Regions from separate parts of the Labilibaculum manganireducens genome, predicted to be linked through region 1. Evidence: riboswitches for the same ligand, from Rfam matches in the RefSeq annotation. Region 1 holds a riboswitch; each other region holds the start of a gene.
What was found. A riboswitch is a leader RNA that binds a small molecule or an ion and turns the genes downstream of it on or off. The one in region 1 is predicted to bind cobalamin.
Positions count from the first base shown of each region.

Region 2: another riboswitch for cobalamin. It lies ahead of ACHZAX_RS09725 (ribonucleoside triphosphate reductase); the one in region 1 lies ahead of ACHZAX_RS07085 (TonB-dependent receptor plug domain-containing protein).
Region 3: another riboswitch for cobalamin. It lies ahead of ACHZAX_RS09690 (carboxypeptidase-like regulatory domain-containing protein); the one in region 1 lies ahead of ACHZAX_RS07085 (TonB-dependent receptor plug domain-containing protein).
Region 4: another riboswitch for cobalamin. It lies ahead of ACHZAX_RS10175 (hypothetical protein); the one in region 1 lies ahead of ACHZAX_RS07085 (TonB-dependent receptor plug domain-containing protein).

Region 1 covers NZ_CAXXEE010000003.1:1,839,554-1,847,277, forward strand. The annotation lists gene ACHZAX_RS07080 (TonB-dependent receptor plug domain-containing protein) at 1-946, shown strand, start outside; cobalamin riboswitch at 1,501-1,706, shown strand; gene ACHZAX_RS07085 (TonB-dependent receptor plug domain-containing protein) at 1,797-3,707, shown strand; gene ACHZAX_RS07090 (cadherin-like domain-containing protein) at 3,718-5,112, shown strand; gene ACHZAX_RS07095 (family 20 glycosylhydrolase) at 5,261-7,513, shown strand; gene ACHZAX_RS07100 (CHAD domain-containing protein) at 7,606-7,724, shown strand, end outside.
Region 2 covers NZ_CAXXEE010000003.1:2,528,007-2,535,730, reverse strand. The annotation lists gene ACHZAX_RS09755 (DUF6850 family outer membrane beta-barrel protein) at 1-1,243, shown strand, start outside; gene ACHZAX_RS09750 (ABC transporter ATP-binding protein) at 1,255-2,142, shown strand; gene ACHZAX_RS09745 (hypothetical protein) at 2,146-2,817, shown strand; gene ACHZAX_RS09740 (DUF4857 domain-containing protein) at 2,938-4,161, shown strand; gene ACHZAX_RS09735 (hypothetical protein) at 4,173-4,700, shown strand; gene ACHZAX_RS09730 (PepSY-associated TM helix domain-containing protein) at 4,684-5,238, shown strand; cobalamin riboswitch at 5,507-5,691, shown strand; gene ACHZAX_RS09725 (ribonucleoside triphosphate reductase) at 5,801-7,724, shown strand, end outside.
Region 3 covers NZ_CAXXEE010000003.1:2,515,596-2,523,319, forward strand. The annotation lists gene ACHZAX_RS09675 (sirohydrochlorin cobaltochelatase) at 1-850, opposite strand, end outside; gene ACHZAX_RS09680 (PepSY domain-containing protein) at 843-2,357, opposite strand; gene ACHZAX_RS09685 (TonB-dependent receptor) at 2,457-4,484, opposite strand; gene ACHZAX_RS09690 (carboxypeptidase-like regulatory domain-containing protein) at 4,487-4,684, opposite strand; cobalamin riboswitch at 4,820-5,032, opposite strand; cobalamin riboswitch at 5,338-5,522, shown strand; gene ACHZAX_RS09695 (hypothetical protein) at 5,651-5,791, shown strand; gene ACHZAX_RS09700 (putative transporter) at 6,066-7,721, shown strand.
Region 4 covers NZ_CAXXEE010000003.1:2,631,234-2,638,957, forward strand. The annotation lists gene cobM (precorrin-4 C(11)-methyltransferase) at 1-1,009, opposite strand, end outside; gene cbiE (precorrin-6y C5,15-methyltransferase (decarboxylating) subunit CbiE) at 1,096-2,286, opposite strand; gene cobJ (precorrin-3B C(17)-methyltransferase) at 2,279-3,682, opposite strand; gene cobI (precorrin-2 C(20)-methyltransferase) at 3,689-4,402, opposite strand; gene ACHZAX_RS10175 (hypothetical protein) at 4,493-4,723, opposite strand; cobalamin riboswitch at 4,755-4,955, opposite strand; gene ACHZAX_RS10180 (AMP-binding protein) at 5,181-6,824, opposite strand; gene ACHZAX_RS10185 (tetratricopeptide repeat-containing sensor histidine kinase) at 7,225-7,724, opposite strand, start outside.

The DNA.
Region 1 (7,724 bases):
TCAGATAAATACAAATACTTTAAATGGAAAATTGAATATTGCCATAGGGGCAAGATATGATTTGGTGAAACTGAAATTGGAAGCGGACGATTTATTAGGGAATGAAGCAAGTACAGAGGAATACAATGTATTTACACAAAATGTGGGTGTAAAATATGAACTTCTTAAAGGATTAGCGGTTCATTCCAGTTGGGGAAATGCATTTTATGCTCCTGATGCTTTTCAAAAGGCAGGATTGTATACCACCGCATATGGAACCACAAAGGGAAATCCAAATTTGAAGGATGAGCAAAGTAATACTTTTGATGCTGGATTTGAATATAAGAATTTTGGGAAAGGCTTTAATTTCGATTTTACTTATTTTAAAACACATCATAATAACATGATCGTTAGTTATTCTGTAGACCCGGATGGCACAGCATACAATGGTGATGAGTATAAAACTTACAAAAATGCCAATTTTGCCGATATGGATGGAATTGAAATTGAATCATCTTATGATTTTGGTGCTTTGGTTGATTACAATTATTCCTTGAAACTATATGCTAATTACACTCATATTATTGATGCAGCTGTAACCGAGCGTATTAAAACAGATGATGGAACTTATAAAAACCAGAGCAGTCCTATGAGATATGTTCGCGATAACAATGCAAATTTCGGAATTGATTTTGACAATTTGAATGGGTTTTCTACTCGTTTAAATGCGCGTTATATTGGTCATAGATATGAAGATAATTGGTATACGGTTCGAACCAATGTTACCGAAAAAGTTCTTCGTCATCCGGTTTCAATGGTCTTTGATTATTCGGCAAGCTATACTTTCAAAGAAAAATATACTCTTGGAGTAACTGTGGCTAACTTGTTCGATGAAAACTATACCGAAAAAGATGGATACAATATGTCGGGTAGAGCAATAACTGCCAAGTTCGGTTATAAATTCTAAAGGATAACTTGTAAGCTTACACGCATTGTTTTCCAATAATAAAATGATCTATGTAAGCTTACATGGCATAGTTTCAGAAAAAAAAATGGCGTTTGTTTTCTTACAAAGCATACTTTCGAAAAAAGAAACAGCAATTGTAAGCTTGCATGCTATACTTTTTAAAAAGAAAATGGTAATTGCAAGCTTACACAGTATACTTTTAAAAAGAAAAGTGGTAGTTGTAAGCTTACACGGTATACTTTTTAAAAAGGAAATGGTAATTGTAAGCTTACAAGGCATACTTTTTAAAAAACAGATATATTTTGGGACTAATATTGTCAAATTTACTTGGTGAAAATTACACCGAAAAAGATGGTTATAATATGTATGGTTGATCGATAACTGCTAAATTAACTTATCGATTCTAAAACAATTTTTATTCAGTTTAAAAGGGGTGTTCCAGTTTTGGGATGTCTCTTTTTTTATTGTTTGCCGGTTATTAGTGGTTGATTTGCAATGTGTTTTATAATATTTTATAAATAAGAGATTCCTAAATCTGATTTTGATTTTTTTTATACATTTGCAATGCAATTGGTTCTCATATATCTGAATGAATCAGATAGAGATGAAAAGGGAATCCGGTTAAAGTCCGGAACTGTTCCCGTAGCTGTAAGCTCAGAAAAAAGCTTTTTCACCACAATGCCACTGTTTCGATAAATCGGGATGGGAAGGCCGAAAAAGTTGAGTAAGTCAGAAGACCTGCCAATGCAAACTTAATTTTCAAAACATTCGGAGAAGATGTTTGGAAGACGATTGAATCATCTATTTCTTTTGTTCTGTCCTTGTGTTTTCTTCTTTATCAAATTATAAGATGAAGTTGAAATTTTTATTTACTGTAATTGTAAGTTTTTTGAGTTTTGGTGTTTGGTCGCAAACCTTAGGTGTGGATACCATCCGGATTGAATCCATTGATATTGTGGCGCCAAGACTTCAGCATTTTTCTTCCACTGAAAAAACGGTGCAAATTGATTCCATTCTTATTCAGAGGTACGATGGAAAGGATTTGTCGAGCTTACTTCAGAAAACATCTTTGGTAAATGTTTCTTCGAATGGTGCGTTTGGGGCTCTTGCTACGGCTGGGATGCGGGGTGCATCAGGAACACATACATCTGTGAATTGGAATGGGATTCCTGTTAATTCATTAACAACAGGTTCGGCAGATTTATCCTTAATAAATGCAGGTTCTTTTGATCAAGTTCAGGTGATTTACGGTGCCGTAGGATCTTTATATGGTTCTGGAACATTGGGTGGTGCTATTGAATTGTCAAATACACCCGATTGGAAGAAAAAATCTTCTGTTGGTCTGAATTCGGAAACAGGCAGTTTCTCAAATACAAAAACAAAACTCTTTGGGAAATATTCCAATAAGTGGATTTCCTATTCCGGACAAGCTTTTTTCCAATATGGGAAGAATGATTTTTCATACACCGATTTTCATGATTTTGGATCGCCCACTGAACGATTAAATAACAATGAAAACAGAGCGTTTGGGACGATTCAAGACCTGCACTTGAAAATTAACGAACACTATATTGATTTTGGAGCCTGGTATCAGGTAAAAGAAAAGAATATTGGTGGATTAATGGGAATAGGTGCTCCTATTAGCTATCAGAAACAACGGGATTCATCCTTTAAAGCTTATATAGGTTGGAAAAAACTGATTGGTAAATTTCGTTTGGAAGCGAAATCTGCGTATTTATCAGATTATTTGAAGTATACCGATAGAGGTAGTGCAACGAATACGGGATATAAAATATTTTCAGAAATAGAATCGAAACGTTGGTTAAATGATGTCAACTTGAGATATTATTTCTCAGATAAATGGAGTGTTGATATCAATGGTAAATACAATTGGTTGAAAGGAATTACCAATAATTACGATGGTAATATTCACGAAAATGAGTCGCGTGCTACACTTGCAGCTAAGTATACACCATTAATCGGAACATTCATTTTTACTTATGCTAAGGAGTGGAATTCGGAGGTTAATCCACCGGAAATGTATTCGTTTAGTTCTCTTATTCATCTATTTCCTACTATTATAGATATTCGCAGTAAAGCATCAACACATTATAAAAGACCAACATTTAATGAACGTTATTGGAATATTTCAGGGAATGTTGATTTAAAATCAGAGAATGGATGGAATTATGAATTAGGAGTAGTGATGCTATCACAAAAGGCATTGTATGGTGATATTACTTTAGATTTTAATGCTTATAAGGCCCTTAATGATGATTTAATTGCATGGCAACCAGGATCAGGAACACTTTGGAAACCGATCAATATTGGTAAAACAGTAATTCAAGGTGTTGATATTGAAGCGACTCATTTTCTGAAGGTCAAAAATAATAGTCTTCGAACTTCATTAAAATATGCCTGTAACGACGCTTACAATAATGATAAGGAAAGCGATAACTATAAGAAAACATTGGCTTATCGTCCGCATCACATAGTCAAATTTTCTTCGGATTATTTGTTTGGAAAATGGGAGTTTGGAATACTTGGAACGGTTCGCTCCAATACCAATACCTGGGAAGGAGATCAGGTTGATGGAAACATGCTGATAGATTTAAATGGAGGATATCGTTTCGATACCAGTTTTGCGAAAATAAAACTGACGGGTAGAGTTGAAAATCTGTTGGATGAATCATATGAAATTGTCAGGTTTTACCCCATGCCTGGCAGAGCTTATTATTTTGGGGTAAATGTAATTTTTTAATTAATTAGCTATGAAAAAGTTTTTGAATCTTACGTTAGGACTGTTAATTGCAAGTTCTTTATTCGTATCGTGTTCTGATGACGACGATAATGCAATGCCGAATCTGTCGGTGAATAATGGTATTGTTCTTGAAAATAGTGCTGCAGTAGCTATTACAGGATCAGAATTAAATGTTGTAGATACTGATACAGATGATATTGATATTATATATACTGTAACAATTGCTCCAGAGAATGGTATTCTTGCAAATGCCTCAGATCCTACAACTTCTGTAGTAAATTTTACTCAGGCTGATATAGCTGCTTCTAAAATTGTATATGTACACGACGGAAGCCAAGCTTTAACTGATAAGTTTTCTTTTACAGTTACAGATGGAGACAATATATTGACAGGTATTTTTAATATTAGTATTGGTGAAAAGCAGATTGGCTATTTTTATGTATTGAACGAAGGTAACTCTAATGGTTCAGTTACAATGATCAATAGAAATAATGAGGTAACCAATAATTATTTTTCATCAGTAAATAGTGGTGTTACTCTAGGTCAATATCCTCAATCGATGGCTATAAATGGTGAATATGCATATATTGTTGTGACAACAGGAAGCGGTGCTGGTTATGTTGAAGTTGTTACTGCTTCCGATTTTGTACATTACGCGACTATTGATGGATTATCTTATCCTAGAGAAATTGCTTTTGCAAATGGAAAGGCTTACGTTTCAAATGGTAACGGAGCTGATGCTAATTACGCAAAACAGAATAATGAGGTTTACGTTATTGATTTAAAAACAATGACTAAAACTGGTCAGATTGCAGTTGGTGCAGGACCGGAAAAAATGATTGTTTCAGGTGCTAAGCTATATGTTGCAAACAGTGGCGGATGGTCGAACGACGACAACACTGTTTCGGTAATTGATGTTGATACCGATAAAGTAGTGGAGACAATAACGGTTAAATCTTGTCCAAAAGATATGGCTAAAGATGCGAATGGTGATGTTTGGGTATATTGTGCAGGTGTTACTTCTTATGATGGAAATTGGAATGTAGTTGGAATTGATGATGCCGGAATATCAAAAATTAATACTACAAACAGTGAAGTAACATCTTATGTGTTAACAAATATTACTTCATTTGCTCTGAAAAATATTTGTGCTTCGAAAGATGGAAAATCAATTTATTATATGTCTGATGCAGTTTACGCAATGAACATTACCGATACAGCTTTACCAACATCTAAGTTTATTGATGCAACATTCTACGGTATGGATGTGAATCCTGTTAATGGAAACCTTTGGTTGTGTGAAGGAACAAATCCTGGAAAAGTACTTGTTTACTCTCCTGCAGGCAGCAAATTAAAAGAATTTACTGTTGGGGCGATGCCTAATTCAACAACATTTTCATATTAACAAAAAAAATGATAAGAGATGAGTGGCACTCCATGTTAGGAATGCCACTTTTTTTATGCTTATTAATGAATAATAGGAGGACAATCAATTATTTACTTATTTTTATATCTCCAAAAAGCCGAATACAAACAATTAATCAATTGATTCTATGAGAACTTCTATTTTGTTCTTGTTGCTGGTAAGCGCACAAGTTATGAATTCCTTTACTTCCACTGCACAAACAAGTAATTCTGTGAATATAATTCCAAAGCCATCAAGAATTATTAATGATAAGGGTAGTTTATTGTTAAAAGAAGATGTGAAAATATTCTTTTCGAACGAAGTGGAAGACAAAGAGATTTTACTTTCCTATTTGTGCGATCAGATAAATCAATTTACAGGTGTTGAAATTCCTAAAAAGATAACGAGAAAGTTACCGGCATCTAATAAAATTATTTTTAGAAAAGCTACTGATAACAATTGGGGAGAAGAAGAATACTCTTTGATTGTTGATGTTACAGGAGTTTTGATTGAGGCAAAATCGGGCAAAGGTTTTTTTTACGGAATACAATCCCTTTTGCAATTGGTGCCTTTAAATACTGAGTTGAAAATTCCTTACGTAAAGATATTGGATGAGCCAAGGTATCCGTATCGGGGAATGCATTTGGATGTTTGCCGTCACTTCTTTTCTGTTGATTTTATCAAGAAGTATATTGATTTAATGGCAATGTATAAAATGAATACTTTTCACTGGCATTTAACCGAGGATCAGGGCTGGAGAATAGAAATTAAAAAATATCCAAAACTTACAGAGATTGGTGCGTGGCGAATTGAGAAGGATGGGATTAGGTATGGAGGTTTTTATACTCAGGATCAAATTAAAGAGATTGTAAAATATGCGTCGGAACGATTCATAACAGTTATTCCTGAAATAGAATTGCCTGGACATTCTGTGGCTGCACTTGCAGCTTATCCCGAACTGGCTTGTAACCAAGGATCTTTTGAGGTGGAGAACGAATGGGGCGTTTTTGATGATGTATATTGTGCAGGGAAAGAGACTACTTTTGAATTTTTGCAAAATGTTTTGCTGGAGGTTATTGAATTATTTCCCTCTAAATACATCCACATTGGTGGCGATGAATGCCCAAAGTCAAACTGGGCAGCATGTCCTTTGTGTCAGAAAAGAATTAAGGAGGAAGGACTGAAAGATGAACATGAACTGCAGTCTTATTTTATTCAGCGAATAGAGAAGTTTTTAATCAGTAAAAATCGTAAGATTATTGGTTGGGATGAGATATTGGAAGGGGGATTAGCTCCTGAGGCAACCGTTATGTCATGGAGAGGAACTGCAGGAGGTATTCAGGCTGCAAAACAAAAGCACGATGTGATAATGACACCTGGATCTCATTGTTATTTCGATCATTATCAGGATGTGAATTACATTGAACCTACAGCTATTGGTGGTTTTACGTCCTTACAAAAAGTATATGAATTTGAACCAACACCTTCAGAATTAAATGAAGATGAGGCAAAATATATTTTGGGGGCACAAGCAAATGTTTGGACTGAATATATGCATACTCGGGATCGGGTAGAGTATATGCTTGCTCCTCGAATCTGCGCTTTGGCAGAAGTTGTTTGGTCTCCTAAAGGTCAACGAAATTGGGATGATTTTCAGGACAGAATGAATCATCATTACGAATTACTGCATAAATATGAGATAAATTCATTCATTCAGGCACCGCATGGAGGAGTTAATAAGAATTTCTTTTTTGATCAGATGGAAATGCCTTTAGACATAAAATTGCAGGATGCTGAAATAAGGTACACATTGGATGGTTCAAATCCAGATGTGAACTCTAAAATTTATACTAAACCGTTGGTGATAGAAAATACGACAACCATTAAAACTCAAACCTTTCACGAATCAGGCTTAAAGAGTAAAATAAGAACTATTGAATGTGTTAAAATTTCACCATTGGTGTCCGATACAATTTCAGAATTAAGTGAGGGACTAAAGTACAAGATTATAAAAGGGAAATTTAAAAATCTTGATGAGGTAACGTACGATGAGGTGATGCAGTGCGGAGTTCTGGATAAAATTAAGTTTCCTAAGGATATTGAGGAAGAGTACTATGCAATGGAAATAACAGGTTATTTAAAGATTGATAAAAAAGCAACTTATACCTTTTTTAATTATGCTGTAGATCCTGCTCAAATATCCATTGGAGATTATGTTATAATAAGTAATGAAGGACTGAATGCAAGACAGGAACGCAGAGGCCGGATTCATCTGGACGAAGGTATGTATCCTGTAAGAATTGTGATGGTGAAAAATACTCCTTACGCTAATCAGCAAGTATCTTGGTGTTCCAATTATTTTGATCAAATACCAATTAATTCCGAAAATTTATTTCATTAAAATAGGAGATCTAAATTTTATATTAAAAATCATTATTGTCTCATGCTTGTAATTTTCTGATTTTATGTATCTTGTATATAAAAATAGGAAAAATGCAATCTAAAGAAGAAAATACAGGTTTAAGTTCATTTTATAGAGAGAGGTTCGATTCTTTTTTAATTAATTTGTCATTGGCAAAGCAAATTAAAGAAGAGGACATTCACAAGCTGCG
Region 2 (7,724 bases), 690 kb from region 1:
TGAGAAAAACTTTGTGTTTGGAAGAGCAAGTTACAGCAAAAACAATATGGATAATATTAAATGGAATACAGTAAGCGATTACAGTGAATTGGCTCCATATATCGTGGCGGATACTATTGGTGGAAAAACGTACGGCGAAAATTATTCATTCGAAGGAATATACAGTCTGATTCAAAAGAAAAGTACTTATGCCCTTCAGGCCAAATATAGATCCTCAGAAGATTACAGAAAATTAGATCCACGACCAAAATCTACCGTTTCTGATTTAGAAATAAAATTAGGAGGTACAAGAGAAATCAATTCAAAATATATGATTGGTCTGTATGCAGGATATCATGATTATCAGCAAGATCATGAAGTAGATGCGTTGCGACCTGGTACAGGGATTGAAGTTTTTTATCTGAGAGGATTAGGTATTAGCGATGAGAATTTCTCAACGGTTGTAACCAATAGTGGAGGTGTTGGTAATATTTATGAAAAGAAAGGGTATTCACTGGGTACACAATTGATTCCCATTGGCCAAACAGGATGGTATCAGTCATTCTCATACAAAAAGTCGAAACTGGAATTATTAAAAATAGTTGGGACAGGCTATGATATTGTGAATGATTTTGATGCTGTAGAGTTTAATTTCTCCTTGGGAAAACAATTTCAGTTCTCCAATAAAACAGTTAAACTAAAATCTTTCGGATCTTATCAAAGTAAAACAGGGTCTGAATACAACTATAATCATAACAGGCAACTTTTAAGCGTTACCGAAAAATATTCAGCCAAGTATCTAGATGGAGGTTTTACAAGTATTTTATTGGTAAGGGGTATTAAGCACAGTTCTTTGTATCAAATGGAAATTAAATACTCTTCTGATGAGTCAGAATATAAGATAGCTAATTCTAAAAATCCCAAACAAGAAGTAGAACATGTAACGCTTAGGCTAAATACAGGAAGAAACTTTCAGTTTAGTAAATCTAGCTTGAATATAAAACTCGAGGCATTAGCCCAATACTGCATTAATAGTGATTTAACAACTTCATCTTTGGCAAAAGGAAAGGCAAATGAAAGTTTGATTGTTCCAAACTATGAGTATTTAAAAAGTGATTGGCTGAGCTTGGCTTCGAATATTCGATACGATTTCGACACAAAAAATACTTATGGTATTTATACCAAACTAGCTTATCAATACATGATAATAGAAAATTCTAAATCACAATACAGTTTCAATTTTGCAATTGGATTAACACTTTAAACATATATTTTATGCAACAAGCTATTGTTGAATGCAAAAACCTAACTCACTATTACGGCAAACGCTGTATTTATGAGAATTTGAATTTTGAAATCCCGAAAGGACGAATTTTGGGATTATTAGGAAAAAACGGAACCGGAAAAACAACAACCATTAACATTTTAAATGGTTATTTACAACCGCGAAGCGGAGAATGCTTAATGTTTGGCGAAAGCTCGGCAAACCTTTCACCAGCAACCAAACAGAAAGTTGGTTTGTTAATTGAAGGACATGTGCAGTATTCGTTCATGAACATTTCGGAGATTGAGAAGTTTTATTCTGCCTTTTATCCCAAATGGAGAAAGGATGCTTACTATGAGTTAATGAAACTGCTGAAAATTGATCCCAAACAGAAAATATCCCGAATGTCGTGCGGACAAAAGTCGCAGGTGGCTTTGGGCTTAATCCTGGCACAAGATCCAGAGCTATTAATTCTCGATGATTTTTCGATGGGCTTGGATCCTGGTTACCGCATGTTGTTTGTTGACTATTTAAGTGAATATGCTAAAGCGGAAAATAAAACCGTTTTTGTTACCTCTCATATTATTCAGGACATGGAACGATTGATTGATGATTGTTTGATTATGGATTATGGTCGTATTGTGATGCAAAAGCCAGTTAACGAACTTCTTGAATCATTTAAACGCTACAGATTTACATGCGAAAAGCCTGAATTGTTAGACAATAGCAATCACATTTATAATTCAGTAAGCATTAAAGGGAAAACAGAACTTTATTCATTACTGTCGAAAAATGAATTGGAAAAATTACTAAGCGGTAATGTTAAGGTAACCAATTCGATACAGGAAGAAAGTTTGAGTTTAGAAGAGGCATTTATTGGATTAACCGGAAAATATTAAGAGATGATCAAAGCATTATTATTTAAAGAATGGAAAAAAACCAAATGGTTTGCCATTGGTGCATTTATTGCCGGAGTAATTCTTTTGACATATCTGTTTTTAACACTAGGCAGGGCGTTTCGCATGGTAGGTTTAGAACATCTTTGGGATGTAATTGTAAACAGAGATCAGTTTTTATTCCGGGATTTAAAGTTCTTTCCTCCTGCGGTCGGATTTTGTCTGGCTTTAGCACAGTTTGTTCCTGAAATGGTTCAAAAGCGAATCAAGTTAAGTTTACATCTGCCATTGTCCAATCGTAAAATTGTTTTCACAATGTTAGGATTTGGAATGACATTGCTGATGCTAATTTTTGCACTTCACTTACTAATACTTTTGACATTCTCTGGAATTTATTTTCCTGTGGAAATAACCGGGAGCATGGTATATACTTTGCTGCCATGGTATATTGCCGGATTAGTGGCTTATGCAATGATGTCATGGATTTGTTTGGAGCCAAGTTGGAAACGAAGGATCTTCAATACTTTAATCATGTTTGCAAGCCTTCAATTGTTTTATCTGACCGATTTCCCCGGAGCATACAGTTTTGTAGTGTTAAGTGTTGTTATTATTCCATTTTATGTCTTACCGTTTGGCTACTTATCGGTTCAGCGTTTTAAAGTTGGAATACAGGATTAATATGTTCGCTTTTAATAGATATAAAAAGGCATGTAAAATCAAATGATTCAATGTATTCACACAAGTGAGTGAATTAATAATCATGAGAGTAGTATGCTGCAAATTAGAAAATAGAAACGCATGAAAAATAGATATTCAATAAATTATCTAATAATTGTTTTAGGCACCCTGCTATTAGCATGGTTGCTGCCTAAATCTTATCATCTGGTTACCGATACAGCTTCAAAAAATATATTTACTTATTATAGTTCTGTTGACAAAGCTTTCTGCACTATCGATTTTGATGATAAGGAGGAACGTTTGATTCGCAAAAACATGAATACCAATAGAGTGTATTCTGAATCAGAATTCGACAGTATACTGCCAATGTTTTATTCCAGACAATTAATGGCAGACGGAAGAATGCCCAAAAGTATTGATGGTAAAGTAATTAATCTTAATGATGTAAAACTTAAGAAATTCTTCTTTAAAATAACCCCGGCAGATAAAAATAAACCTCACATTCCTCTATACACGTTGTTTGAATCCATGTCGGGACGTGTAAGAATAGAAATGCCAGGAGATGTTTTTCGTTTAAATTCTAAAATTGAATTTATCAATCCCGAAACCAATCGGGTAAATGAAGAAAAAAGTCAATGTTTTAATAAGATTTTTGAGAAAAGGGGTTTTCGATTTCCTGCTAAAATGGCCGCGGGTAATCCTTCAACACGAAAAGCTTATGACGAAGGCTATTTTATTGTCGATAATGATGATCAGGTTTTCCACTTAAAAATGGTGAATGCAATGCCTTTTTTAAGGAAAGTTTCTTTGCCTGCAGGTGTAGTCCCTGAGTACATTTTAACCATGGAGCCAGACGACAGAAGCTTTTATGCCTTTGTATTTGATACAAATAAAAGGCTATACATTATCACAACTGATGCTTACAAACTGCAGGAAATTCCAACACCAGCTTTCGATATCAATAAAGATCAATTGTTAATTATGGCAAATCCTTTGTTCTGGAATATCAATGTAATATCATCGAAAGGGAAAACAGTTTTAGCTCTTAATGCAGATACAAAACAGGTGGTTGATGAAGTAACATTTAAGCAGGATATTTCAGAATCTGCTTATAGTAAATTTATTTTACCATTCGCAGTTGGATTTACAAATGCCAATACCAAATACATCAAACCTATGGTTTATTTTGGATCTTATTGGGTATTACTAACCAATTTACTACTGACATTGGTATTTGTTTTCATTACGAGATATCGGAAACAAAAAATACAATTGTTTTCAGTGGTTTGGATTGCAATTACAGGTATTTATGGTTTTATCGCAAACATTATATTTAATCGTTAAACAATTTAGAAATGAAAAAGTTAATATTTACAGCATTTGTTGTTTTAAGTGTATTGGTTTCTTGTAATCAAAGCAATAAAAAACAAGAAGCTAAACAAGTAGGGAGTAAGGAATTTGCGCCCCAAACTATTGCTCAGGTAATGAAAACGGCCGAGCAAAATGTAGGGAAAGAGGTTTTCTTTACAGGAATGGTACAGCACGTTTGTGCGCATTCAGGACGCAGAGCTATTTTGTTGGATGAAACTGGTAAACTTTCCTTACGAGTGGAAGCAACAGGTAAGATTAATGGTTTTAATAGAGAATTATCGGGAGCTACGATTGCGGTTAAAGGAACGCTTCAAGAGAAACGTTTATCTGAAAAGTTTATTAACGATTGGGAAGCAAAAGTAAAGGCTAAAGAAGATGCCGAAGAAGGGGGAGAACATTGTGCCTCAGAAATGACAAATATTAATCAAATGCGCGAATGGATGAAAAAGGCAAATAGAAATTTTTATTCAGTTTATTTTGTAGACGGAACTTCTTATGAAATTGTGGAATAGTAAAAAATTGAATAAAAGCATAAGGTCTCTTCATAGAGATCTTGGCTATTTATTTATAGGATTAACTTTGATTTATGCGATTTCTGGTATTTTGCTTGTCCTAAAAAAAGGAGAACAAGATCCATCTTATCGCGAAATCGTAATGGAGAAGGATGCCGAAGCCAACCTAAGACCTGATGAGTTAAAAACTTACTGGAGGGAAAGCTTTAGCGATGCTCCAAAATTAACACGTGTCATTCCAGCTGATGAGGTTTACAATATCTACGTTAAAGGTGGATTAGGGGAATATCATCCTTACAATGGTAAAATAAAGCTAACCACATTTAAGAAAGTACCTGTTTACAAATTTGTGAATGACGTTCATTACAACTCAGGTAAACGATTTTCTTCAATAGCGATTATTTACGCTATTGTATTAATCTTTTTTGCCATTTCCGGAGCTATTATGGTGAAAGGGAAAAATGGATTTAAGAAAAGAGGTGTTTGGTTAATGATAATTGGTTTTATTATACCTGTTCTTATGTATTTTTGTGCTTAGTTTATACTTAGACAAATTTGTATGTGATGTTTTTCGTTAAGATCAATTCAAAAAGTTGGATACAAATTTGGGTCACTTCAAATCTCATTTATAAGATGAATTCTCAAATACTTCCTTGCATAATAGTAGATAAATCCAATTTACTGAGCTTTCCTTATTGAGGATATTCTTTCCTGAAAAAAGAATTAACCATGGTTCTTGCTCTTTTATAGCTTATTGACCAACAACTGTTAATAACTCAGATTGATTATCATATTTTTTCTTCTTACTATTGTATCGATTTATAGGTTCCGAAAGGAATAATAGGGAATCACGTTTAATTCGTGAGCTGTCCCCGCAGCTGTAAGTCCTCATGTTTTTTGGTTTTTTATGCCACTGTTTTATCTCAGCAAAAATGGGAAGGCAAACCAAAAGAGGACAAGCCAGAAGACCTGCCTGTAATGATTATTCGTAGCTTTCGGGAGAAAGGCAGAGAATGAGGATACACAATTCGGTGTATCTTCCTATTCTATATTTTCCTCAGAAGCTATCATTTTTTTCAAAAAAATTAAAAAATACAAGAATGAAAATGAATGGTAGTGTATCCGAATCTCAAATTCGGAAAAGAAACGGTCAGGTTGTTAAATTCAAGCCTGATAAAATTAAAAGTGCAATCAATAAAGCATTTCAGGCAGTAGGTGAAGAACGCGTTGAACTAATCGAATTTTGTGTCAGTCAGGTCATGAAAGAGATTGATTTTTCGGGAATTCCCAATGTAGAAGAAATTCAGGATTTGGTAGAGAAAACTCTATTCAGATATGATTTGTTTGAAGTTGCGAAGGCATTTATTTTATACCGGAAACAACATGAATTGGCTCGCGATACCAAGGAATTATTTTCCAATTTAAATGTGGTTGACGATTATTTGAATCTTCAGGACTGGAGAATAAAAGAAAGTGCAAATTCTTCTTATTCTCTGCAGGGATTGAATCAACACATTTCGACCATTGTGAGTTCTCAATATTGGCTGAATAAGATTTACCCGCAGGAAATTGGAGATGCTCACCAAAAAGGAGCGTTTCACATTCACGACCTTGGATTTTTAAGTGTGTATTGTGTAGGGTGGGATTTGGAAGATCTTTTACTTACTGGTTTTAAAGGCGCGTCGGGCAAATTGGTTAGCCGGCCGGCCAAACATTTCCGTACCATTCTCGGACAAGTGGTCAATTTCTTTTATACCATGCAGGGAGAAGCCGCCGGAGCGCAGGCATTTTCGAATTTCGATACCTTATTGGCTCCTTTCATAAGGTACGATCAATTGGATGAAAATCAGATTAAACAGGCTCTTCAGGAATTTCTTTATAATATGAATGTTCCTACCCGGGTAGGTTTTCAAACGCCGTTTACCAACGTGACCATGGATTTGAATGTTCCAAAATTTATGAGTGATCAGCCGGTAATTATTGGTGGCAAATTGATGAACGAAGTTTACGGGGATTTTCAGGTTGAGATGGATCTCTTTAATAAAATTTTTGCGCAGGTAATTGAAGAAGGAGATGCCAATGGAAGTGTTTTTTCTTTCCCGATACCAACTTATAATATCACATCCGATTTTGAATGGGATAAACCAGCGTATGAAAACATTTGGAGAATCACCGCTAAATATGGAATTCCGTACTTTTCAAATTTTGTAAATTCTGATTTGTCGCCTGATGATGTGCGAAGTATGTGTTGCCGGCTGCGTTTGGATAAACGTGAACTGGCACGACGTGGAGGCGGTTTGTTTGGTGCGAATCCGTTAACTGGTTCGGTTGGAGTGGTAACTGTAAATTTACCTCGTTTGGGCTACGAAGCCAGTAACGAAGCTGAATTCTTTAAGCGTTTGGAGCATCTGATGAATTTGGCAAAAAATAGTCTGGAGATCAAACGAAAAATGATTGAAAATTTAACAGAAAAAGGCTTGTTCCCTTATTCAAAATTTTATTTGCGTCATCTAAAAAATAAGAATGGTAAATTTTGGCAAAATCATTTTTCAACAATCGGAATTGTTGGAATGAATGAGTGTTGTCTGAATTTTATTGGAAGCGATTTGGTTTCGGAAGAAGGAAATGCTTTTGCGCTTCGGATTTTTGATTTTATGAAGCAAAAACTGGTTGGTTTTCAGGAGGAAACAGGTAACATCTATAATTTGGAAGCAACGCCGGCCGAAGGAACAACTTATCGTTTGGCTCAGCTTGATACCAAAACTTACGGTGATATTATTGTTGCCAATCAGGAGAACTTTCGAAAAGGAGCGGCACCTTACTATACCAACTCTTCGCAGCTTCCGGTTGCATATACCGATGATTTATTCGAAGCTTTAACATTGCAGGACAAGCTGCAGACACAATATACCGGAGGAACTGTATTTCATACCTTTATTGGAGAAAAGCAGCTTTCTGTTGATGCCGTGAAGTTGCTGCTGCAAAAAATAACCAATAATTACCATCTCCCATACATTACCTTAT
Region 3 (7,724 bases), 680 kb from region 1:
TCCAAATGCGAACCACATCATCCTGATCTGCCATTCCTCTCAAAACTGCTTCTGTTTTGTATCCCCTGGCTTCCAATACTGATTTCCAGCTTTCTACCTCTTCACCCGCCATATCGTTTCGGGCATGATCGCCGGCAATAGTCATAAAAGGAAGCAACCACACTTTGTTTACCTTTCGGGTTTCCAACTTCTCAATCACCTGATTCAATTCAGGATATCCCTCGACTGCAGCCAGGAATACATTCGGATTTTTTTCCCACAAATAGTACTGCATTCCCGGATAATATACATTTGCCGGATGATGCGTGCCATGTCCCATAAAAACAAGTACATCGCCTTCCACCATTCCTTCCGGCAAATTTTGCAGCAAAACATCACCTAAATTTTCAATGTCATTTTGATGATAAAGCAAAGGCTTGCCTAATTGAACCAGATCAATTCCTTTTGGCATTCCTGAAAATGCTTCCACCGTTGTTTTCAAATTTTCATATTCTTCTCCGGGAATTACATGCAGAGACTGAACCGCCACATTCGTAAAACCTTCCTCTCCCATTTTTGCCAGAGCTTCGGCAGGCGAATCAATAGTTTCGCCGCGTGAGCGAAGTTTATTGCGAATAATTTTTGATGTAAAAGCCCAATGTATTTCCAAATCTGGAAACGTGGCTTTCACTTCCTCTTCGATGTGTTGAAAGGTTGCCCGGGTTTCGGGATAACTGGAACCAAAGGAGACCAATAGAATTCCTGTTTTATTCGCTTTTTTTGTATGAGCTGCAGCCATAAATGAAAATGTTATTAGGAGCAGGAACAAGCCTGTCTTTAAAAATTTACTGAACTGATTTTTTTTAATCATTGGATTTTATTTTAACCGGCTTCAACCTTACCGGCAGTGATTTTTTAGCTTTTCTCCGGATCCATTTTATTCCCAACACAAAGCCTGATACACTTACTACGGTTCCTCCCAACGAAAGGAATAACAGCAAGAACTTTCTTAACCATTCGTGTTGTTTTAAAAATGGGAAATCCAAAGTGTGAAGAGATTTGTACAACCAACGGCGTCCTCTGTCGCTGCTGTTGTAACTTTTGATGACTTCTCCCGTTTTCGGATGAATGTACATGCAGGTATGATCGGCATCGTGCAAGCTCAGTTGCCATACCGGCAAAGGGCGTTCCCACATCCCGTTTTTTTGATAGTAGGCATCAAATTCGTTCAATTCTTTTAGATCGTAATTGGTGCCTGCAAATGCAGTTTTGCACCAACTGCTGATTTCCTTTTCGGAATAATCCGATTTTGCAAAAACGCCATCAGCTCCGGCAACATACACATCCGGCAATTCAAACTGATCCCTGTATACCCAGAAACAGGCTTGATTCATAACGGTTTTCCAAACTACTTTCCGGATCGGTTTTTCACCTTTAACAGCATTCCATAAATCAGACATTGATATTGCTGCATGCTGTTTCGCATCAGGTTTCTGATTCCATACCTTCGCGGCAGAAACTTTTGCATGTACCGGCACCAGGCTTTTGGGAATATCGACAACAGAGAAAAAACCACTCAAAATAAACGTGAATACAAAAAAGCCAAACAGAAAACCTGTAATGTGATGCCACTTGTACCAAAACTTTTTGTAAGGACTAAATTCTGTCCACAGAGAATTTTTCTTTCTTTTCTTCAAACGAATAAAGCCTGCCACTAAACCCGTAATACTTACCAGAATACCCAGAAAAGAAATCCAGGCCACCACCTTTAACCAAAGTCCTTTTTGCAGGCGCAGCGATTTAAAATAAATCCAATGAGGAATGGCTCCCAGTCGTGCGGCCCAACGGCTTTTTCTTGTTGTTTCCTGAATGATACTGCCTGTTTTCTCAGAAATGTAAATCCGCGTATGATCCTTATCATTCAAATAACATTTGTAGACAGGAAGCAAGGGATTGTAGTAGTCCCAAGGAATCCACTGGTCTAATTCTTCAATCTTTTCAACTGATTGAAGCTTAGCACCCGTAAAATCCTCTGCTAAATTTACTGCCTCTTTTTCTGTTGCTTTTTCACTTTCATTCAAAGAAACAGCATTGTATACTTTCTGCGATTTTCTTCCGGAATAAACTCTGTAAACCGGATTTCCATTCATTTTCTCTAATTCTATTTCACCTGAAAAACTCTCTGAAGGAGCTTGAATGGAATCAAAGTCAGACTTTGTTAAAAAAGACAGATGCAGAAACCTTTCCTCTTTTGAAGCATGAGGAAAACCTGCGAAAATCAGGACAAAACCTGATAAAAACCAAATCACAAACATCAGGCTGAGTACACTTCCTGATAGATTGTGAATTTGGAGGGTAATATTTTTAAATCTGCTCATGTTAGGGTATCAAAATTGGCAAAGAGCAAATCCCCTGATCAGGAATTTCTAATTTTTAAACAGTTCAGGGAATTTGCCTTATGCAGATAAATGTGTATTCTATTTTGCAAACTTGATGTTACAGCCAATAAATACGGTTCGTCCCGGATTTAAAGTGCCGTAATGAGATCCGTAAGGACTGTCATCTACGTAGTCGAAAATATTATCAACTCCGGCAGTTATTTCAAGAGATGTTCCTGCACTTGTAAACCGATGTGAGGTTGTTAGTTTCCATAAATTGTACCCGTCGGCATTTTTTTCACCTTCATAAAATTTCTCATCCTGAATTCTGCCAATCAAGCTTACGTTTAAAGCATAATCTTTCCAGTTTCTGTCATACAGCAAACGGAAATTGGCATAATTTTGAGCCACATTTTCCAAACGAATGTCATCTGTCTCATTCATAGCATCTACATAGGAGTATCCCCCGCCAAGAGTAAAGCCTCCGCCAACTTTCACATTAAAAAGGAAATCGATTCCTTTTGATTTTGTTTCTCCAATGTTGTAGTGCTGACGTGTTTTTTTAATTCCATCGGCTTTATCTGCAGCACTTGTTTCAACTGTTTGGTAGGCAATCATATCATCAACACTATTTTGATAGGCCGATAAGCTAAACGATAATTTTGAAACAATGTATTCTGCCGAAAAAGAATAATAATCAGATTTTTGCGCATCAAGATCAGTATTTCCCAAGTAGAGATTCCCTGGTTTTTCGTAATGGTAATACAACTCTTTTAATGTTGGAGCCTTAAAACCTTTTGCATATGTTGCTCTAAAATTAAAATTGTTGAATTTGTAAAGTGTGGATAATTTGGGTGTAAAATCATTCCCAAATTCTTTGTGCTTTACGTAACGAACACCAGCTACCAAAGAGAGGTTCTTAATTAGTTTGATCTCATCCTGAGCAAATGCAGAAAGGGTATAAGCATCTTCTTTGGCATTTACCAACCGACCTTCCGATTTCAGGCTTTCGTTTACGTATTCGCCACCCAATGTAAATTGATGCGTCTTTTTTAGACTAAAAACGTATTTTAGATTTACATCTTCGCGTTTTTGATCCGTATTAAGAACTTTTTCTCTTATTGAATGAAGGGTTTTCCCTGATTTTGAAGATATATCATTCTGATTGTACTTGTAATAGTATTTAAATTGATCAGAATTAAAATCTAAAGCGATGTAGTCCTTCTTATTAATTAGGTACTTGGCTCCTGCCGAATAAGAAAAATCGTTGTAGTAATAACCATATTTTTTTACTGTAATTGGCTGCAATACATCTTTCTCGTATTTCGATCCCATTGCATATACGCTTAGTTTATTGGTTGCGGCAAAATCAAAGCGCTGACTGATGGCGTAATCCTCGAAGGCATTCACTTGTTTAGCATCTGTAACAACAAGTACATCATCCGATGGATCATCATTATCCATATCATCGTCAATTTCGAACTTGCTTAGCTGCCACCCGTCCGATTCCTTTCTTGAATAAGTTGTAAGAGATGAAAAACGTCCTAAATTCAAACCTACTTTGTTGAAGTACTGTCTGTTTCCATGTTCACTTAATCGGGAATTGCTTTCAGCGTAGATTTTTCGTTTCGATTTTTTGGTTATCACATTAATTACACCTGCAATGGCTTCCGATCCATACAATGATGAAGATGCACCTTTAACCACTTCAATTCGTTCAATATTATCAGGATTAATGCGGTTGATGTCATTCTGGCCTCCAACATCTCCGTACATTCTTTTTCCATCAACAAGTACCAAAATGTAATCATTGCTTAATCCGTTTAACTGCATAAAAGCCCCCATACTGCCCGGACTAAAATCAAATGATGGACTAATTCCAGTCATTAAATCATCAAATCCCGATGCCGAAACAGCCTTCACCATCTTGCTGCTGATTAGTTCGGTTTGAACGGGAGCACTTTTTAAATGATGCGGTGTACCGGTACCTGTAACTACCACTTCGCCCAATTCTCTCTCGGATTTATTCAACTGAAAATCAAGAGCATTTGCTCCTTCCTTAATTTCTATAATTTCTTTTTTTCTTCCATATCCCGAATAGGAAACAACAATTTCGTACTCTCCCACCTTTAAGTTTCGAAACGAATAATACCATCGCTGTTGGTAGCGGCTCCTATGGTTGTTCCATGGAAATAAACGTTGGCACCAATTAAAGGATTTGTCCCGTCCTTTTCTGTGACTGCTCCGGACAATGTCCCCACTTGAGCAACTAAACTCTGACTTACCAATATAAAAAGGCCAATCAGAATGTAATTTTTAAACTGCATGATCGTTTTGTTTTTTAAATTTTAAAACATCACATCTTGCTGCCAAATGTTTACACAAACAAAGAAATTGGAATAATAAATACTGAACACGCGCGTAAGTTCAATACATATACTTCGATTCCCGGAAGCAAAATGTTCTTTAGTTACGACTTGGCAGGTCTCCTGACTTATCTCAGTTTTTACAGCCTTCCCCCCATTTCTGAGAGTGGCTTGCGGTGTAAAAACCATATTTTGCACATGGCAAAATGAGATTTACAGTAGCGGGTACTGTTCCGGATTTTCACCGGATTCCCTTTTCATTCCCTCAGACGATAGCCTGAGCAGAACACCAAAATCGATGCAAATGTATTATATATATTTAAGATATCGCATTCGGGGCAAACAAACCAGAAGTGTTTCACAGCATAGATATGCAAGTTAACGCGAATAAGTAACACAGCCTACAGCTCCCATTACAAGCCAATTAAGGCTTTAATATTTTAATCAACATCCCAGAGAATCAAGTTAACTTCAGCAATTGATTACTTGTAAAATCCATACCTCTGTAAACGATCAGTTTCTTTACTTCTCTCCTTTTTATGTCCGTAAAATCAAATTGATTCAACTTAAAGGAAATTTAAATTTGTTTTTTAGATACTTTTTTTAATAACTTTGCTTCCGAAAATAATTAAGATACCCCGTAAAAAGGGTTTAATAGGGAATCACGTTAAAATCGTGAGCTGACGCGCAACTGTAATTCCAATACAGTTTGCAACATCAAGCCACTGTTCCAATATCAGGAATGGGAAGGCGTTGCAAATGGAAAAGCCAGGAGACCTGTCTTATTTAATTAGATTGATGCTTTCGCGACATAAAGCTAAAAATCAGGACTCGCTGGTGAATTAAAAGTTCCTTTTTAATTTTATTATTCCTGTTTTTTATTGATTGACGCAAAGCATACAGTTTTACCATTTAAAATGTATTGTTATGCAAAAAGTAAGCAGCACTCCTCGCGAAATGGAGAAAGCAGTAAAGACCGAACACAACATGTATTTTGGCTTTGCAACTAATTATTCCGGAAAAAATATTCACTTCCCATTTCAAAAAGTTTATAAGATTCCTTATTGATTCCTGACTAGCCTCTAAATCAATAAAATTGAGCCGGCACTTTCATTTGCCAATTCATAATATCCTGACTTCGTATCAAGATAGATGGGAGTTCCGGCTCTTTTCATATGATTATAATTTGTTTTTAAGTTGCCATATGGAACTTACCATGCTGAGATAATCATCTCTCTGTGTGTCAAAATCGCTTTGACATGGACGTTTCATATCCCTTTATTTCTCACTAAAAAATGATCTTCTTCTGAGATCATATCGTTTAAAACACCAATAATTCAACATGAACATTATAGAACTATTAACTACACCAGGAACAGCATCTACAATTGTCATCATTTGTTTGGCCGCTGTTTTAGGTATTCTATTTGGAAAACTATCGTTTCTCAGAATTAAACTTGGCATTGCAGGCATACTGTTTTCCGGTCTGTTAATTGGGCATTTGGGTGCTGCAACCGATGCTCACGTATTGCACTTCATTAAAGAGTTTGGCTTAATTCTATTTGTGTATTCAATTGGTTTAGAGGTAGGTCCCCGCTTTATCACTTCGCTTAAAAATAATGGATTAAAGATTAACCTGCTCGCTTCAGGAATTGTTATTTCAGGTTTCTTTATTGCAGTTACCATAAAATTTATTTTCGATGTTCCCACTTCCGTGATCACCGGAATTATGTGCGGAGCTGTAACCAATACTCCCAGTTTAGGTGCTGCTCAGCAAACCATTGGCGATGTTATGGGCGCAAGCGAAAATATCGAAATTACGGGCATGGGCTATGCTGTTGCTTATCCGTTCGGAATTTTTGGAATTATTATTAGCATGATATTACTGCGTGTAATTTTCAAAATCAATGTAAAACAGGAAGAAGAACGATACAATAAGGAAATTACCGGCCTCGATGGAAAGCCAATTGCCATAAACGTTGAGATTACCAACCAAAACCTTTTTGGCAAAAGCATACTTTTTCTGAAAGATACCTGCAGTAATAATTTTGTTCTCTCAAGAATTAAACGAAACGATGATTTTATAGCTGCCGATTCCGAAACAATTCTTGAAAAAGGAGATATTCTTTATGGAGTATCGGTAGAATCAAATTTTAAATACATTCAACTTAATTTGGGCAAAATAAATACAACCAAAGATGTTGAGGTGTCTGGCAAACTTGGAATGAAACAAGTCATGATCACCAATAAGAAGCTGGCGGGAAAAAGTATAAAACAAATTGGGATCTCACGCCAGTTCCCTGTAAACATTACCAGAATCTACAGAAATGGTATTGAGTTAATGCCAAAGGAAGAAGACAGTATTGAATTTGGTGATACCGTACGTATTGTAGGAGAAAAAAAAGCTCTGATTAAAGTTGCCTCTCTGCTTGGCAACTCTGTAAAAGAACTATCACACCCTAATATCCTGCCCATTTTTCTGGGAATATTACTAGGGGTTATTATTGGCTTGTTTCCGATAAATATTCACGGCTTTCCTGCACCGGCCAAGCTAGGCCTAGCAGGCGGACCACTGTTAATTGCACTTATACTTGGGCACAAAGGCCGGATTGGCAAACTTGATTTCTATATGACTCCAAGTGCCAACCTTTTTATCCGGGAACTGGGTATTGTTCTTTTTCTGGCTTGTGTTGGAATTTCATCGGGAAAATATTTTGTACAAACGCTTCTAAACGATGGTTACATCTGGATGCTTTATGGCATTGCTATCACTTTTATTCCTCTCCTTATCGTTGCCGTTATTGCACATACCTTAAAAATCAATTACCTCACTATTTGTGGTTTATTGGCCGGATCCATGACCGACCCGCCGGCCTTGGAATTTGCCAATTCAATAGCTCCGATTCAGGCACAATCGACTGCTTACGCCACTGTTTACCCTTTGGTCATGTTCCTACGGGTTTTACTCGCACAAATCCTGGTATTACTTTTTACCTAAGTT
Region 4 (7,724 bases), 790 kb from region 1:
CATGCTTGCTTTTGGTTTGAATCAAGGCTTTCGCACCACTTGCAATTAGTGCCGATGCCTCGGATACATTTACAGCTCCTACCTCACGATGCGCTGCCTCTGAATAAGAAACCTCACCTTCTTTTTCATTTAATTCTTCGGAAGAGTAAGTAATGAAGGATAAATTAGTGGTCTCGCTGAATTGTTTGTAAGCCTCTTCGTTGGCCTTTACTGTGATACTGTGAATGCTTTTTAAGGATGCAAAAGCCAAGTGGTTCGCCTCAAACCGGGATCTTAATTCCTTTTCAAAAGCTTCCACTCTAATTCCTTTTTGTGCACCGGTACCAACCACAATGCATTTAGGGCGGAAAAACAAACTTGGAATATTTGTTTCGTACAAAGCGGGAGTCACAGCAATCAGCAGCTCAAAATCTTCCTGCTTAATCTGATCAAATTGATAGAAAACTTCCACAAAATCAGGACAGGAATCCTGTAAGGCCTGTGTTCCCTCATTTTTCATCTCCAAGACTAAGGCTGTTTTCTTTTGATTTACAAAGGCAGCAATCAAATCGTTCTCAGTGGCATTCTGATATTCATTCGCCCAGTCGTATTTTTTGCCAAAGATATCCAATGCCCAAAGTTCCAATGTATCACTTGCTGTTGTAATTATCGCTGTTCCATTGGTGATTTCAGCAATTTGCTGAGCATACTCATTTGCACCGCCTTTGTGTCCCGACAAAACCGACTGCACATATTTTCCATGCAAATCCATATTGATTACTGCCGGATCTATCGCTTTATTCTGGATAAAAGGAGCAATACTTCTTATGCAAATGCCCATAGCTCCAATAAAAATCAGCAAATCGGCTACCTGAAAATATTCTGAAAGAAAATCCGGTAAAGAAGAAATTTTATCGCTGCCCGGATATCCGGCAACGGAAACAATCGTACTTCCTTCCATTTTTGCAGCAATGCGTTCGGCTGTTGCCATAGCAAAACTGTTGTTGATAATGATGAATGTATTGCTCATGTATTTTTGCTTTTAGCTGTTAGCCTGTCGCCAATAGCTTTTTCTTAGTTATTTTACTTCGTGTTATCCTTCGTTTTCCTTTGTGGTTAATTTCTTTTTTTAGCCTGAAATATTACAATCGGGTTGTGATTATCCTGCTGTATAATCATCTGATCGGTAATCTCCATTTGAAGTTCTTTTGCTGCCTGCAGAAAATCCTGCTTGGTTGCTTCGCTTACGGCATTAAAAACAAGAATTCCATCATCATGCAAAACAGCATGTAAACGATGCATCATTTCGTTCAATTTGCCTCCGTGCCCGCCAATAAAAATCCGATCCGGACTTTTAATTGCAGACAAATCGATATTGAAAAAATCACCGTGAATGCCTTCTATTCCCGGCACGCAAAATTTTCGTTGATTCAATTTCAATAGCTCCTTGGATTCTTCTCTGCGTTCAAAAGCAGTCACCTGCAAATGCGGAGCAAACTGCTTGGCTTCAATGGAAACTGAACCCGTGCAATACCCAACATCCCAAAGGTGTTTTGCATCATTCAATTCTAAAAATGAAATGGAATTCAATCGGATGCTTCGCTTGGTTATCATCTTTGGCCTGCCTTCCAGAATGTGAAAATCAGCCTCGTGAATGCCCAATGTCCGTTTGATCTCCCTCTCCTGAATCAGCACCAGACAATTTGGATGAGCAAAGTCCTTCTCAACAACATCCTGCAATGAAATTTCTGTACAATACTGCTCTTCTCCTCCCAGTTTTGAACCTACAATCATCTTGTAATTGCCGAAACCGGCATCCAGCATTCTTGCAGCAATTGTGGCCGGTGTTTTTCTCTTATCGGTAAGAACACCAATGCATTTTTTACCCCGAATCAATTCCTGATCCAAATTCACCCAATCTCTTCCGGTCAGGGTGCAAATTGTCATTTCGCCATAAGCCAATTGAAACTCATGTGCCAGCAACTGCAAACTGTTGAAATAAGGGTACACCTTTATTTTTGTATCCGGAAAACGGCACTTGATCGTGTTGCCGATACCAAAAAATAATGGGTCTCCGGATGCAATCACCACAATGGGTTCATCAATCTGCTCGTAAACCAGAAAGCTTCCCTCCAATGGAATAACGACATCAATCCATTTGGCATTTTCAGGCAAATAAGAAGCAACCAAATTTCTGTGGCGCTTTCCTCCCGAGAAATAGTGATGATTTTGCAGCACCTCCTTCACCTCATCAGAGAGATTCACTTCCATTCGGTCGGGTATTCCAATGATGTAAAAATTAAACATCTCTCCCGGGTTTTAAATCGTAAGCGTCTTCCAAGCTTAAGATGGCATTCACAATGGTTGCAGCCAATGTTGAACCACCTTTTCGTCCTTCAATAATAACAGCAGGTAAATCTGTAAAACTCTTCACTCTGTGTTTTGATTCCTTCACATTCACAAATCCAACCGGAGCAGCTATGATTCCGGCTGGTAGAATGTTTTTACTTCTCATTAAGTCAGTTAATTCGATCAAGGCTGTTGGCGCATTTCCAAACACATACAATGCATCCGGATGCTCCTCTGCTGCCAAACGAATTCCCGCCTGAGTACGGGTGATGCCATGTTTTTCGGACAATTCCATGGTGCGGGGATCGTGCAAATAACATTTGATCTCAACGCCCATTCTATCGCAGGCTTTCTTGCGAATTCCCGACTGAACCATAGTAACATCGGTAATAATTACACCTCCTTTTTGGAGGTATTCATTTAATTTTGGAGCTGCATTGTTCTGTACTTTCAAAATCTCAGCCAATTCAAAGTCTGCCGAAGTATGAATGCAATGCAAAAGAATCCATTTCGTTTCCAAGGGCAAATCCATTTCTTTCAATTCTGCAGCAATGGTTCGAAAGCTTTCCTGCATAATCAAAGGACCCGGTCTTCCCTCCTGCTCCTCTTTATTATAGTATCCTCGTGGTGTAATAAACCGATCACCTGAAATATAGCTTTGTGAATTCCCAACAATCACCAGTGAAAACATGTCTGCCATTTCAGGATCAAAATCGCGTAGGTTTGTCAAGGTAATTTGTTCCTCGGCACGAGCCACCTGGCGTACAACAGCAACTGGTGTAGTATCTTCTCTCTCCTCTAAAAACAGTTCGCGTAAGCGATACAATTGCCAATATCTTTTATTGCTTTTGGGATTGTAAATTGCAGTTACGAAATCGCCCATAGCAGCTGCCTTTATTCTCTTCTCGATCAAAGCATAACTGGTGAGTAAATCCGACAAGGAAAGAATCACCAAATCGTGACTTAACGGTGCGCCCAATTTTGCAGCCGCAGCCTGAAAAGCAGAAATCCCAGGTATAACTTTTAGCTCTACTTTCGATTGTGTTTTCTCAGCCATCTCGAAAACAAGCGATGCCATTCCGTAAATACCGGCATCGCCAGAGCTGATCACAACAACATCTTTCCCTGTTTCAGCCAATTCAAATGCCTTTTCGGCGCGCTGCACTTCCTGACGCATTCCCGTATCCATGCATTCTGTTCCTTCTTTCAGAAATGATTCTATGAACTGAAAATAATATTTGTATCCAATCACCACATCGGCTTCTCTTATTGCATCTATTGCAGGATTTAAAAACAGATCCGGACTTCCTGGTCCAAGGCCTGCAACGGTTATTTTTCCTAATCTATTTGGCATGATATATTATTTATTTCCGTAAAAAATTAAAATGGCGAAGTATGGAATCTTCCTGTCCTTCAAACTTTCCATATCGGTGCAGGTAAACTGCTTTTGAGTTCCTAAATATTCACCGTAAAAGAACTTCAGATCACTATTTTGAATGAACACTTTAATCCAATCACGAACCATTGATAACTTCATCAAAACGACAGTTTGGTTCTGCTCCAGCAAAGATTTCAGTTCCTCTTCATTCTCTATGTCCGGAGCTATTAATAATTTATCGTTCTGAGTTGCCAATGCCAGTTTTCCTGCTGATCCTCCCAAAATAAAAGCCGGAACTCCCGGAATCATCTCAAAATCGACACTATTCTTCCTGAAATCTTCAAGTAAATAGGAAAATGTGCTGAAAAATGAAATATCTCCTTCGCTCACCACTGCTACCTGTTTGCCTTCCTTAACATCCTTCTGCACTTTCCGAAACAAATCTGCATATGCTTTTTCGGCCGCCGATCGATCCTTGCTCATCGGCACTGTAATGGGCACAAACTTGTTCTCTTCTACATCCAGTTGTTTCAAAATCACCAATGAAAAACTATCCTGATTCCCTTTTGATGATTGCGTTGCCGGATAGTAAATCTTCTCTGATTTCTTCAAACAGTTCAAAGCTTTCACCGTAATTAACTCAGGGTCTCCCGGACCTAAGGCCACTCCAAACACTTTACCTCTTTCACTTATCATGTTATCTTATTTTTAAAGCATTCAAACGGATGTTTGCCTTTAATTTATAGTACATCAATTCTAACCTGTTGCGAACAACAAGCTGAATTATTAAATTGTATTAATTGGGAATAGAAACTGACTCCAAAAATTAATTTTTTGCAAATGGCATTTTTCAACCATCACTTCTTTAATTGATTGGAAATTCAACCAGTTCGTTTTATCAAAAAACGAGATGAACAGAGAGCCATCTTGCACTGATTTAAAATTGGAAAATTGGTTCCGCAATAATGAACCACGCATAATATGCCATGTAGGCACACATTTAGTAATTTTCTTCATAATCTTACTTTTAGTCCCGAAAGTGTCGATTAAACAAAATTGCTTTTAGGCAGGTTTTCTGACTTTCTCCCTCTTGTTGCGCCTTCCCATATCTTCCATAAGATACAGTGGCATCATGCAACCGAGTTTGGTATAGAGATTACAGCTGCGGGTACAGTTCCGGACTCAAACCGGATTCCCTCTTTAATATTACATCAAGTGATATGATATTGCCAAATCGCGAAACAAATGTATCAATATTAATTCAAGATACTAACAATCTATTTTATGAATGTAAAAAACCAAAGCAAATCATCCACCATTAAACACTGATTATCATCTAAATAACAATTACAGTAAGATCTTATTTCTGTCTAAAAACATAAAGAACAAGAAATTTTCAGATCATAAAAAAAACACCCCAAATGTTAGGTGTAACATTTGGGGTGAAATTTATTCTTAATAGTCTTTTTTGTTTCTAATGATATAAAAACCGCTTTATTTTATGCGTTGCCGTTTTTTGAAATGGGTCAATTTGGGCGATCACTAACTGAACCTGCGAAAATTTATTTACACGTGAATTCACATAAACCTGTAATTCCTTCATTAACTCATCAACAGTGTCATCGACATAATTCCCCACCTCTTTTTTAAGATGTTGATATTGCTGTTCCAATTCCTCATAATTAAAATGAACCATTGCAACCAATTTTCCTTTCTGTTCAATAACTACAGACTCTATTACATGTTTAAAGTTATTGATTACCGATTCTATTTCTTCCGGATAAATGTTTTCTCCGCTTGATCCAACAATCATATTTTTCAATCGACCTTCGATATATAAATAATTGTCTTTATCCATTTTTGCCAAGTCGCCGGTTTTAAACCAGCCATCTTCTGTTAAAACCTCCTTGGTTTTTTCCGGCTCTTTATAGTAACCCATCATCACATTATCACCCTTTGCCCATACTTCTCCAATTTGAGTAACAGGATCAGGATTATTGATTTTCAGCTCAACTCCGACTAAAGCAGGCCCTGTAGATTGAAATTTAGTAATTGCGGGACCACATCCTGCAATTAATGGTGCCGTTTCAGTTAATCCATAACCAATAGCATAGGGAAACTTTGCTTCACGCAAAAACAGTTCAACCTTAGAGTTCAATTTAGCTCCGCCGATACCAAAAAAAGTTAATTTACCACCAAAGGTTTCCATTAATTTTTTTCCGGCAATTGCGTTCAGCTTCTTGCGGAAAAACGGAATTTTATATAAATATTTGGTAATGGCTTTCCCATTAATCGACGGTAAAATTTTACTCCTGTAAATCTTCTCGATAATCAATGGAACCGAAAACATGATGGTTGGCCGCACTTCTTTAAATGCTGACAATAACAATGAAGGCACGGGAGCTTTTCCTAAATAATAGATACAGGAACCGGCAATCATAGGAATCACATATCCCAAAGTATTTTCATAGGTGTGCGACAAAGGTAAAATTGAAAGAAAACGATCCGTTTCATCTATAGGATGGATTGTTTTTGACAGAATAGCATTGGAGCAGATATTTTTATGAGACAACATAACCCCCTTAGAGTTGCCTGTTGTTCCAGACGTATAAATAATTGCAGCCATATCATCCTCACAAACCTGATAATCCTGCTTTGGTTTTTCAGAAAGATCAAATTTCGGTGAAGATTCATTTGTATGAATTAAATTGAAATCTTCAATCGCAATAATCGATTGTAAGGTTTCAATTTTAAGGTTTTCAATTTTAGAGCGCAAACCTGTCGAAACAAAAACAGCTTTTGCTTCAGAATGGCTTAAAATATTTTCAATCTCAAACTGACTAAAATCAGGTAACATTGGAACAACAACTGCACCCATAAAAGTTGTTGCATAGTAGGCCATGCCCCAATTAGGCATGTTCGTACTCAACAGAGCAATTTTATCACCTGGTTTAATTCCCAACTTCTCAAAAAAAGCAAGCAGGGCTTGAATATTTGCATAAACCTCGTTATAAGTAAAGGGAGTTTGCCCAACAAGGGCCATTGCATTACAGTTGCCGAATTTCGCTGCCGTTTCCGAAAAAAGTGCAGGAAAAGTTAAACTTTTATACTGTTTCATCATGGTTTTATTTGTCCGTTGCAGCTCAATATTAAGGTTGAATTAACACAAACTACATACGCAAGTTATAAAAAAAACAACATTGGTATTCAATTTTCACCAAATAGCTTAATCGATTGTATTTTCATGAAATAAATAACACCCCACCCAAACGCCTAAAAATAAGCTTATTGACCTATCTTATACTTCACTGCAACACTAAAAATAATTCCACTTCATAAATCCTGAAATAATTCTTTTTTTAATACATTAAAGCCCCCAAACCTTAACCTGTATCAATGAAGCGTCGTCAGTTTCTCTCTTTATCTGCTCTTGGCGCAATTGGCTTACGAGTCTGCCGCAAAACATAGAAAATCTCCTGAATTTTATTCTAATATCATGTTAAAATGATTCTTTCTTTTTAACCAGGAAACTCAATTTCGAAAGTACTTCCCTTTCCCAATTCGCTTTTCACTTTAATTGTTCCCTTGTGAATTCTAATTAATTCGGAACAAATACTTAATCCCAAACCTGTACCCTGTTCTTTGTGCAGACCTTGAGTACTATTTGTTGTTTTTGAATTATCAAACAATCCATCCATAATTTCCTGCGGCATCCCGGTGCCATTGTCTTTTATTTTAATATTAACATGAGATTTTGTTCTGGCCGCATCCAATCTAATCAAACCTCCTTCATTTGTGTATTTAATGGCGTTTGAAATTAAATTATTTAAAATTGCTCGGAGAATATCTGGATCGGCCATAACCTCTTCTTCAATTAAATTGTGGAATTCAATCTTTATTTTATACTGTTGCAGCTCTGATTCAAAAAAACTGTTTAACTCATCAAACAGCCGATCAAATGATATTGGTGTTGGGTAATACGAAATAGCCCCTGTTTGTGATCTCGACCAATCCAATA